One region of the Micromonospora inyonensis genome, then DNA from elsewhere that is predicted to be linked to it. Evidence: riboswitches for the same ligand, from Rfam matches in the RefSeq annotation. Region 1 holds a riboswitch; each other region holds the start of a gene.
The links. A riboswitch is a leader RNA that binds a small molecule or an ion and turns the genes downstream of it on or off. The one in region 1 is predicted to bind cobalamin.

Region 1 (3,197 bases):
GTCGGCACCGCCGGGGCTGACGGTCGACGGGCGCGTCCGTCCAGCCCCCACCACGGGACCCCGGGGCGGCTCAGGGCAGGCGGGTCTGGAGAACGCCGTCGACGACCCGGGTGGCGAGCACCTGCTGGTCGTTGGCGGCCGGTCCGTGCACGACCTTGCCTCCGCTGTTGAGCTGGAAGGTGCTGCCGTGCCACGGACAGACGACGCACGGGTGGCCGTCGATCTCCGTCACCTCGCCCTGGCCGAGCGGCCCGCTCTGGTGCGGGCAGCGCTCCAACATGACGGTGACGTCGTCGCCGTGCCGGTAGAGGATCACCGACACGCTGTCGATCTCGCGGGTGACCAGTTCCCGGTCGGGCAGGGTGGACAGGTCGGCGAGCGGGTGCCAGCCGTCACCGATCAGGTTGGCCTCGGAGACGCTCTGGTTGACCTGCGCCCCCTGCTTGTACGCCAGGTGCCCGCCGAGGTACGCCCCGGCGCTCGCCGCGGAGAGCCCGAGGTACGCCAGCGTCCGCCCGAGGTTGTGTCGACCGTTGAGGCGGGCGGCCAGCGAGCCGGCGTAGCAGGCCAGCCCGATGGTGTTCGAGGCGGCGTGCACCAGCCCCACCCGCCGCTGCTCCCGGTTCAGGGCCGCCCAGTCGTTGAGCCCGGCGACGGCGGCCGGCACGGCGCTGGCCGTACCGACCGCCACCAGCGTGGTCGCCGCGCGCCGCTGGCCGGGCATCGCGTCGAGGACGGCGGCGCTGATCCACGCGCCGACCGGCACCTGCACCATCGCCGGGTGCAGCGGATGCCCCAGCCACACGCCGTGCAGCAGGTCACGGACGCGCCGCGGCCGGAGGGTGGCCTGCACCGCCCGCTGGAGGCGGTCGCCGACCCGGTCCAGGCCGGTCGCCTGCTCGATCTTCGTCAGTAGTGCTCGCACCCGTACCGACTTCCCGGTCCGGGAGCTCGCAAACCGGGCGACGGGGACGAACTCCCCGCCCCGACCGGCGGGGCCCGGACCGGCGGCGACCAGCCTGACCGGGCGGTCCGTCGCGCCTCCGGTCAGGCGTCCGGCGTCCACCGGTCGTGGTGGATGGCGGCGGCGAGCGGACGCGCCTGCCGCCAGCCGTGCCGGGCCAGGTCGGGTACGGCCTCGAAGTGGGTGACCGGCCCGAGGCAGAGCCACGCGACCGGGCGGATGCCGGCGGGAATGCCGAGCAGGTCGGCCAGCCAGGGTTCCCGGTAGAAGGAGACCCATCCGACGCCGAGCCCTTCGGACGTGGCGGCGAGCCAGAGGTTCTGGATGGCCAGGCAGGTCGAGTAGAGGCCGGTGTCGGCGATGGCGTGCCGGCCGAGCACCGCCGGCCCGCCCCGCGACTGGTCGTGGGTGACCACGATCGACAGGGTCGACTCCCGCACTCCGTCGATCTTGATACGGGCGAACCGTTCGGCCGCCTCCCCCTCCAAAGTGGCGGCGAAGACGTCCCGCTCGGTCCGGACATGCTCGTGGAAGCGGTGTCGGATGTCGGCGTCCCGCACCACGACGAAGTCCCAGGGCTGGGAGTAGCCGACGCTCGGTGCGGCATGCGCCGCGGCCAGCACCCGGTGCAGGGTGTCGTCGGGCACCGGCTCCCCGGTGAACTGGGCGCGTACGTCCCGACGGCGGTGGATGACGTCGTACAGGTCCATGGCAGGCTCCCGCTGCGCTCGGCCCACCCGGGCAGGGGCGGGCGCGTGACGCGAGGCCGGTCTTCGGACTCCCGGATCGACGCCGTGCCGTCCGCCTTCCCAGCCCTTCCCGGGCCAGTGGCTGCGCTGTGCGCGTGGACGGTGGCTCCCCGGTCACCGCGGCGGGCCCGTGCCGGATTCGCACCGGCTTCCCGATTCTCCCCGCTCGCGCGGGGCACCTCACTGTGTCGTGCCGTCGAGCATCGTAGCCGGAACGACGGGATTTCGGTCGCCCTCCACGAGACCGGACGGCATGGTGGTGCGCATGTACGCGCACGCCCTCCGTCCACAGCCGGTTCCCACCACCACCGTCGCCCGGCTCGTCAACGCGGTCGGTCGCCCCGACGCCGTTCCGCCGTCGCTGCTGATGCTGCTCGGGATGCTCTCCACCCAGCTCGGCGCGGCGGCGGCCAAGCACCTGTTCGGCAGCACCAGCCCCGGTGGCACGACCACGCTACGGCTCGGCTTCGCCGCGCTGATCCTGGTCGCGCTCGCCCGTCCCGGGCTGCGGCTGGGCTGGCGTACCGGCGGTCTGGTGGTGGGCTTCGGCCTGATGCTCGCGCTGATGAACCTCAGCTTCTACGCCGCCCTGCACCGGGTGCCGCTGGGCGTGGCGGTGACCATCGGCTTCGCCGGGCCGCTGCTGGTGGGGCTGGCCGGCAGCCGCCGGCTGCTCGACGTGCTCTGGGCGGTCCTGGCCGGTGGCGGCGTCCTGCTGATCAGTGGACTGGGCGGGGCGGCGGTCGACGGGCTCGGGCTGCTCTTCTGCGTCGGCACCGCGGTCGGCTGGGCGGGTTACGTGGTGTTCGGCGGCGCGGTCAGCAAGCGGGTGCCCGGCACCCGGGGGCTGGCCCTGGGCATGGCCGTCGGCGCGCTCGCCGTGCTGCCGTTCGGTGTCGCGGGCAGCGGCAGCACGCTGCTCGACCCGTGGATCCTGCTACTCGGCGTCGGCGTGGCGCTGCTGTCGTCGGTGCTGCCGTACTCGGCGGAGATGTCCGCGCTGCGCCGGATGCCGGCCCGGGTCTTCGCGGTGCTGCTGAGCCTCGAACCGGCGATCGGTGCGCTGGTCGGCCTGGTCCTGCTCGGTGAGCTGCTGACCTGGCCGCAGTTCCTCGGAGTGACCTGCGTGGTCGGTGCCGCGCTCGGTGCCACCCTGGTCCGCCGGGACCGGACCTGAACAGGCACGCCGCCGGACGCCGCACCCCGCACCCGACCGCGTCCGGGTCGCGACGCACGACGGCGGCACCGGCCGTCTGGCGCGGCGCGGCACGAACCGGCATCCTGGTCCGATGGGCGTACGGGTTGAGCGTGACGGACCGGTGACCACGGTGATCCTGGATCGGCCGGCGGCCCGCAACGCCGTCGACGGCCCGACCGCCCGGGCGCTCGCCGACGCGTTCCGCGCCTTCGACGCCGACCCGGCCGCCACCGTGGGCGTGCTCTGGGGAGCCGGCGGCAGCTTCTGCGCCGGTGCCGACCTCAAG
Region 2 (3,197 bases), on a different contig from region 1:
CGGGCGTCGCGCAGCGCCCGGTCGACCACCGGGGAACGGTAGGAGCCGGGGTTGAAGAAGCCCTGGCCGGCGAAGGTCGACGTGAACAGCTTGAAGGAGACGAAGTCCGGGTCGTACGGTGTGCCGAACCCCATGACCAGCGCGTCGGTCCCCATCCGGGGGGTGATCGCGTCCCAGGTGAGCCCCTCGGGAGTGATCCTGATGCCGACCTTCCGCGCGTCGGCGGTCACCGCCAGGGCGAGTTCCTTGCGCAGGCTGTCGGCGGCCGGGTACATCAGGGAGAACGCCGCCTGGCGGCCGTCCTTGACGCGGACGCCGTCCGGGCCGGGCTTCCAGCCGGCCGCGTCGAGGGCGGCGGTGGCGGCGGCCGGGTCGGCGGCCGGTTTGCCGGCGATGGACGGCTCGGCGAACTCCGACGTCGGCGGGATCGGCCCGAACGCCGGTTCCCCGGCCCCGCCGAGCACACCGGCCACCATCGCCGAACGGTCGACCGCCGCGTGCAGCGCCTTCCGCACGGCCGGGTCTCCGGTGACCGGCCCGCCCATCGGCAGCATGACGCCCCGGTAGTCGGCGGTGGGAACCCGCTGCACCTGGTAGCCGGCCCGCCCGTCGAAACCGACCGCCAGTTTCGGGGCCAGCTCGGCGACGTCGAACTCCCCTGCCCGCGTCCGCTGGGCGCGGACGTTGTCGTCGGGGACGAAGGCCACCACCACCCCGGAGTTGGCCGGTCGGCCGCCCCAGTACCGCTCGTTGGCGGCGAGCACCAGCCGGTCGCCCGGGGTCCAGGAGGTGACCCGGTACGGGCCGGTGCCCACCGGCCTGCGGTTGAACGCGGCCTTGTTGACGTCCTGCCCGGCGAGGGCCTTCGCCGGCACGATGCCGAGCGCGAGGCGCTGGAGGAACGGCGCGTAGGCGTACCGGAGGGTGAAGACCACGGTCGACGGGTCGGGTGCGGCCACGGAGGCGAGCATGTCCAGGTCGGACCGGAGCGTCGAGTCGACCTTCGGGTCCAGCACCGCCCGGTAGGTGAAGGCGACGTCCTGCGCGGTCAGCGGACTGCCGTCGTGGAAGACCACCCCGTCGCGCAGCTTCGCCGTGACCGTTCTCCCGTCGGCCGACACGGTCGGCAGATCCCGGGCCAGGGCCGGCACGAGCTGGTTGCGGGCGTCGCGGGCGACGAGGCCGTCGAAGATGAGCGAACCGCCGTCGACGCCGTAGTTCAGCACCGGGTTCAGCGTGTCCGGCTCGCCCGCCGTCGCCACCACGAGGGTGTCGGCACCAGCGGCCGTGGAGGTGGCTGTCGGGGTCGAACAGGCGGACAGGGCGAGAAGACCGGTGGCGACCATCGTCACCATTCGCGCAGACCCCAAGGGGCTCCTCTTTCCTGGTCGACGACGTGCCGCGGTGGCCGACGCACCGCAGAGGCCATCCTTACGCAGTTGCCAATGATGTGCAACAGCGGCCACGGAGGGACGGGCCGCTTGCCCCGCCGGGTGGCGGGTCGATAGCCTCTCGCCGTCAAGGTGCTCGGGAAGCCGGTGGAAGACCGGCGCGGCCCTCGCCACTGTGACCGGGGAGTGACCTCCGACTTGCGCCACTAGGCCGACGGCCTGGGAAGGCCGGGGGAAGCATCGATCCGGGAGCCAGGAGACCGGCCTTGATGCACGGATCTCGTCCACGAGGTGCTGGAGAGGAAGGTCTTCGATGCACATCGCCGAGGGGTACCTACCCCCGGTGCAGGCAGCGGCATGGTTCGCAGCGTCCGCACCCTTCGTCGTCCACGGCAGCCGGGCTCTGGTCCGGCAGGTCCGGCAGGACCCCGAATCCAAGTTGCTGCTGGGAGCGGCGGGTGCCTTCACCTTCGCGCTGTCGGCCCTCAAGATCCCGTCGGTGACCGGATCCTCGTCCCACCCCACCGGCACCGGCCTCGGCACGGTGCTGTTCCGGCCCCCGGTGATGAGCGTCCTCGGTGGCCTCGTGCTGCTGTTCCAGGCGGTCCTGCTGGCCCACGGCGGGCTGAGCACCCTCGGTGCCAACGTCTTCTCGATGGCCGTCGTCGGCCCCTGGGTGGCCTACGGCGTCTATGTGCTGACCCGCCGCCTCGGCGGCGGGCTCGACGTGGCGGTCTTCCTGGCCGCCGCGCTGGGCGGCCTGGCGACCTACTGCGTCACGAGCGTGCAGCTCGCGTGGGCGTTCCCCGACCCGGCGTCCGGTTTCCCCGGCGCGGTGGCGAAGTTCGCCGGGATCTTCGCTGTCACCCAGATTCCCCTCGCGATCAGCGAGGGACTGCTGTCGGTGCTGGTGGTACGGCTGCTCACCCGGGTCAGCGGAGACGAGCTGCGGCGCCTCGGCGTGCTGCGCGAGCCCCAGGAGGTAGCGGCGTGAAGCGCTTCGGACGGGTCAACCTGTTCCTGCTGCTGGTGGTGATCGCGCTGGCCGCGGCCCCGCTGCTGCTCGGGCTCGGCGGATCGGCCGAGGAGCCGTTCGCGGGCGCCGACGCCCAGGCGGAGGAGGCGATCGTCACCGACCACCCGGACTACGAGCCGTGGTTCTCCGCCATCTACGAGCCGCCCTCCGCCGAGATCGAGTCGGGCCTGTTCGCCCTCCAGGCGGCGGTGGGCGCCGGCTTCCTCGGCTACTACTTCGGGGTCGCCCGCACCCGGCAGCGGCTGCGCGACACCAACGCCTCCGCCGACTAGTGTTCGCCCTCGACGTCGCCGCGCACACCGGTCCCTGGCGGCTACGGCACCCGGGCGAGAAGGCACTGCTGGCGCTGGGCCTGCTGGGCTGCGCGGTGATCCTGCCCACCTGGCCGGGAGCCGCGTTGGCGGGCAGCGCCGCCGCGCTGCTGCTCGTCGGTCCGGCCCGGGTGCCCGTGCCGGTGCTGTTGCGGGCGGCCCGGATGCCGGCGCTGTTCATCGCCACCTCCGCGCTGCCCCTGCTGGTCTCCGTGCACTCCCCGACCCGGCTCGGCTGGAACCCGGCCGGGGTCGGGGTGGCCGTGACGACCACCGGCCGGGCGGCGGCGGCCCTGCTGTGCCTGCTGCTGTTCAGTGCCACCACTCCCCTCTCCGACGTCCTGCCGAGGCTGGTCCGGCTCGGCGTGCCGTCGGCGGTGACCGAGGTCGCCGCGCTGACGTACCGGATGCTGTTCCTGCTGGTCGACAGCGTGCGTGCGGTACGGGAGGCGCAGGCGG
Region 3 (3,197 bases), on a different contig from region 1:
GTAGTCGCCGCGTTGCCGGTCGGTGGGCCGCAGGGCGGCCAGGCGGGCGCGGACGTCGTCCTGCCGCCACGCCGCCGGGATGGGCGGCAGCGGGGCGGGCAGGTCGGCGGTGCCGTCGCGCAGGGCGCGGCCGAGCAGCACCACCTCGTCGACCTTCTGCCGGGCGAACGCCAGCCGCTCCCGCAACTGCGGGTCGAGGCGGGTCTCCGCGGTCAGGTCGACCGGGACGTGCAGCAGCGAACAAGACGTGGACACGGCCACATGGTCGGCAAGGCCGGCGACGGTGGCACCGGTGACCGCGGCGGCGCGCAGGTCGGTGCGCCAGACGTTGTGCCCGTCCACCAGGCCACCGACGATCGTCTTGCCGCGCAGCGGTCCGGCGCCGGCGAGCCGCTTGAGGTTGCCGGGGCCGGCGACCAGGTCGAGGCCGATCGCCTCGACCGGTGTGGCGAGCAGGGCGGGCAGGGCGTCGCCGAGCTCGCCGAAGTAGGTGGCGACGAAGATCTGCGGCCGCTGCTCCCGTTCGCCGAGGCGGGTGTACGCGCGGCGCAGCGCGTCGATCTGGGCGGGAGTGCGGTCGGCGACGTAGGCGGGCTCATCGAGTTGGACCCACCCGACGCCGGCCCGCGCCAGGTCGGCGAGCAGCGAGGCGTAGGTTTCGACCAGGTCGTCCAGCCGGGCGAACGGGTCGGCGCCCTTGGCCAGCAACAGGAACGTGGCCGGGCCGACGAGCACCGGCCGGGTGGTGACGCCGAGCGCACGGGCTTCGCCGTACTCACGCAAGGCCTTGGCCGGGTTCGGGGCGAACTCGGTGTCGGCGTCGATCTCGGGCACGAGGTAGTGGTAGTTGGTGGCGAACCACTTCGTCAGCTCGAGCGCAGGTTCGGCGTCGACGCCGCGGGCCATCGCGAAGTAGGTGTCCAGCTCGGGCAGGCCGAGTCGACGGAACCGGGCCGGGACCGCGCCGACGGCGACGGCGGTGTCGAGGACGTGGTCGTAGTAGGAGAACGTGTTCGACGGGATGGCGTCGAGGCGGGCGTCGCGCAGCGTCTGCCACACCTGCGTGCGCAGGCCGGCCGCGGTCGATTCCAGGGCGGCGGCGTCGATGCGCCCGGCCCAGTACGCCTCGACGGCCTTCTTCAGTTCGCGGTTGCCGCCGATGCGCGGGTAGCCGAGCACGGTGCTGGTGCCGAAACTCACGGGTGTTCCCTTCCCTCGATGTGCCCGACGGCACGGAAGGGCAGGGGAAAGGCCGTCGCCGGCCTTCCGCCCGGCCCTCCCGAGAGGCCGTCGGCGGCGCACGCGGTCGCGTGCGCAGTGCGGGCAGGTCTTCGGACTCGTGGGCGTCGTGCTCGCGCCTACCGGCCGTCGCTTCCCAGGCTCGCGCCCAGTGCTTGATGACGGTTTTCGTTCCCACTCACCGCTGCGGGGCAGTCCCGGTCTCGCACCGGGTTCCCTCTTACGACGCGCGGCCTGACGGCCGCGCGAACCAGCACTGCGGGGAATCCTAGCTAGAACTCGTCGTCGAAGCTCACCGAGCCGGTGACCCCGACCTGGTATGCGGCGACGCGACGCTCGAAGAAGTTGGACAGCTCCTGCACGTCCTGCAGCTCCATGAACGCGAACGGGTTCTTGCTGCCGTAGATCGGCTCGATGCCGAGCACGGCGAGGCGCCGGTCCGCGACGTGTTGCAGGTACTCGCGCATGTCCGTGAGCGACATTCCGGAGACTCCTTGTTCGAGCAGGTCGGCGGCGAACTGCAACTCGCACTCGACGGCTTCGGCGAGCATGTCGCGGACCTGCTGCTGCATCTGCGCGTCGAACAGGTCGGGTTCCTCCCGCCGGACGGTGTCGACGACGTCGAACGCGAACGCCATGTGCATGCTCTCGTCGCGGAACACCCAGTTGGTGCCGGAGGCGAGCCCGTGCAGCAGCCCGCGCGAGCGCAGGTAGTAGACGTAGGCGAAGGCGCCGTAGAAGAACAGCCCTTCGATGCAGGCGGCGAAGCAGATCAGGTTGAGCAGGAACGCCCGCCGGTCCTCGCGGGTCTTGAGCTCGCGCAGCTCGAAGATCGAGTCGATCCACCGGAAACAGAACTCGGCCTTGCGGGCGATCGAGGGGATGTTGTCGATCGCGGCGAACGCCGCGAACCGCTCCCGCTCGTCCGCGACGTAGGTGTCGAGCAGGTTCAGGTAGAACTGGACGTGCACGGCCTCTTCGAACAGCTGCCGGGACAGGTAGAGGCGGCCCTCGGGCGAGTTGACGTGCTGGTAGAGGTTGAGCACGAGGTTGTTGGCGACGATGGTGTCGCCGGTGGCGAAGAACGCGACCAGGCGGCTGACGAGGTGCCGCTCGGCCGGGGTGAGCTTCTCCAGGTCGGCGAGGTCGTTGTGCAGGTCGACTTCCTCGACGGTCCAGGTGTTCTTGATGGCGTCCTTGAACCGGTCGAAGAAGTGCGGGTAGCGCATCGGCCGTAGCGTGAGGTCCATGCCGGGGTCGAGCAGCATCTGGCGCTCGACGGCGGGCGCCGGTGCGGTGCGGGTTTCGGGAATGGTGGTCACTGGCAGGCCTCGCAGGATTCCGGGTTCTCGATGGAGCAGGCCAGCGCCCCGTCGTCGGCGACGGCAAGCGTGGCGGCGGGTGTCTTCGCGGCTGCGGGGGCGACGGAGACGGTGGCCTGCTGGATGCGCGTCGCGGGGCGCGAGCGCAGGTAGTAGGCGGTCTTCAGGCCGGCTTTCCACGCGTACAGGTACATCGAGGAGTGTCAATCCCCTGGAAGCGTGGAGGGCTGTTTAAGCTGCCTGAGCCAGGCGGGCTTGGGCGATGAAGCGTTCGTAGTCGATGGGTGACATGCCATCGCAGGCGCTGTGGCGTCGGCGGGTGTTGTAGAAATCGACGATCCAGGTGGCGATCTTGAGTCGGGCTTCGGCGCGGGTGCGGAACCGCTGCCGGTGGATGTACTCGACCTTGATGGTGGAGTTGAACGCCTCCGCGGCGGCGTTGTCCAGGGCGCAGCCGACCCGGCCCATCGATTGCAGGACACCCAGCCGGCGGCAGGCGGTGGCGTATTCGGCGGCGGTGTACTCGCTGCCGCGGTCGCTGTGGAAGATCACTCCGTCCACGGTGCCGCCGCGGGTCGCGGCGGCCATGCTCAGGGTGGCCTGGGTCAGGTCGGCGTCGTGCCGGTCGCCCATGGC

Region 2: linked by a shared signal. The riboswitch ahead of GA0074694_RS24240 (energy-coupling factor ABC transporter permease) and the one ahead of bluB (5,6-dimethylbenzimidazole synthase) in region 1 are both predicted to bind cobalamin.
Region 3: linked by a shared signal. The riboswitch ahead of metE (5-methyltetrahydropteroyltriglutamate--homocysteine S-methyltransferase) and the one ahead of bluB (5,6-dimethylbenzimidazole synthase) in region 1 are both predicted to bind cobalamin.

Annotation. Positions count from the first base shown of each region.
Region 1 is NZ_FMHU01000001.1:1,722,513-1,725,709, reverse strand. Features, by position in the region: gene GA0074694_RS07920 (LysM peptidoglycan-binding domain-containing protein) at 1-20, shown strand, start outside; gene GA0074694_RS07915 (Rieske (2Fe-2S) protein) at 71-925, opposite strand; gene bluB (5,6-dimethylbenzimidazole synthase) at 1,048-1,674, opposite strand; cobalamin riboswitch at 1,726-1,896, opposite strand; gene GA0074694_RS07905 (EamA family transporter) at 1,979-2,890, shown strand; gene GA0074694_RS07900 (crotonase/enoyl-CoA hydratase family protein) at 3,003-3,197, shown strand, end outside.
Region 2 is NZ_FMHU01000002.1:2,195,772-2,198,968, forward strand. Features, by position in the region: gene GA0074694_RS24235 (ABC transporter substrate-binding protein) at 1-1,355, opposite strand, end outside; cobalamin riboswitch at 1,505-1,674, shown strand; gene GA0074694_RS24240 (energy-coupling factor ABC transporter permease) at 1,705-2,385, shown strand; gene GA0074694_RS24245 (energy-coupling factor ABC transporter substrate-binding protein) at 2,382-2,699, shown strand; gene cbiQ (cobalt ECF transporter T component CbiQ) at 2,699-3,197, shown strand, end outside.
Region 3 is NZ_FMHU01000002.1:1,930,223-1,933,419, reverse strand. Features, by position in the region: gene metE (5-methyltetrahydropteroyltriglutamate--homocysteine S-methyltransferase) at 1-1,200, opposite strand, end outside; cobalamin riboswitch at 1,306-1,509, opposite strand; gene GA0074694_RS23035 (ribonucleotide-diphosphate reductase subunit beta) at 1,512-2,561, opposite strand; partial or broken gene GA0074694_RS23030 (hypothetical protein) at 2,558-2,761, opposite strand; gene GA0074694_RS23025 (IS3 family transposase) at 2,793-3,197, opposite strand, start outside.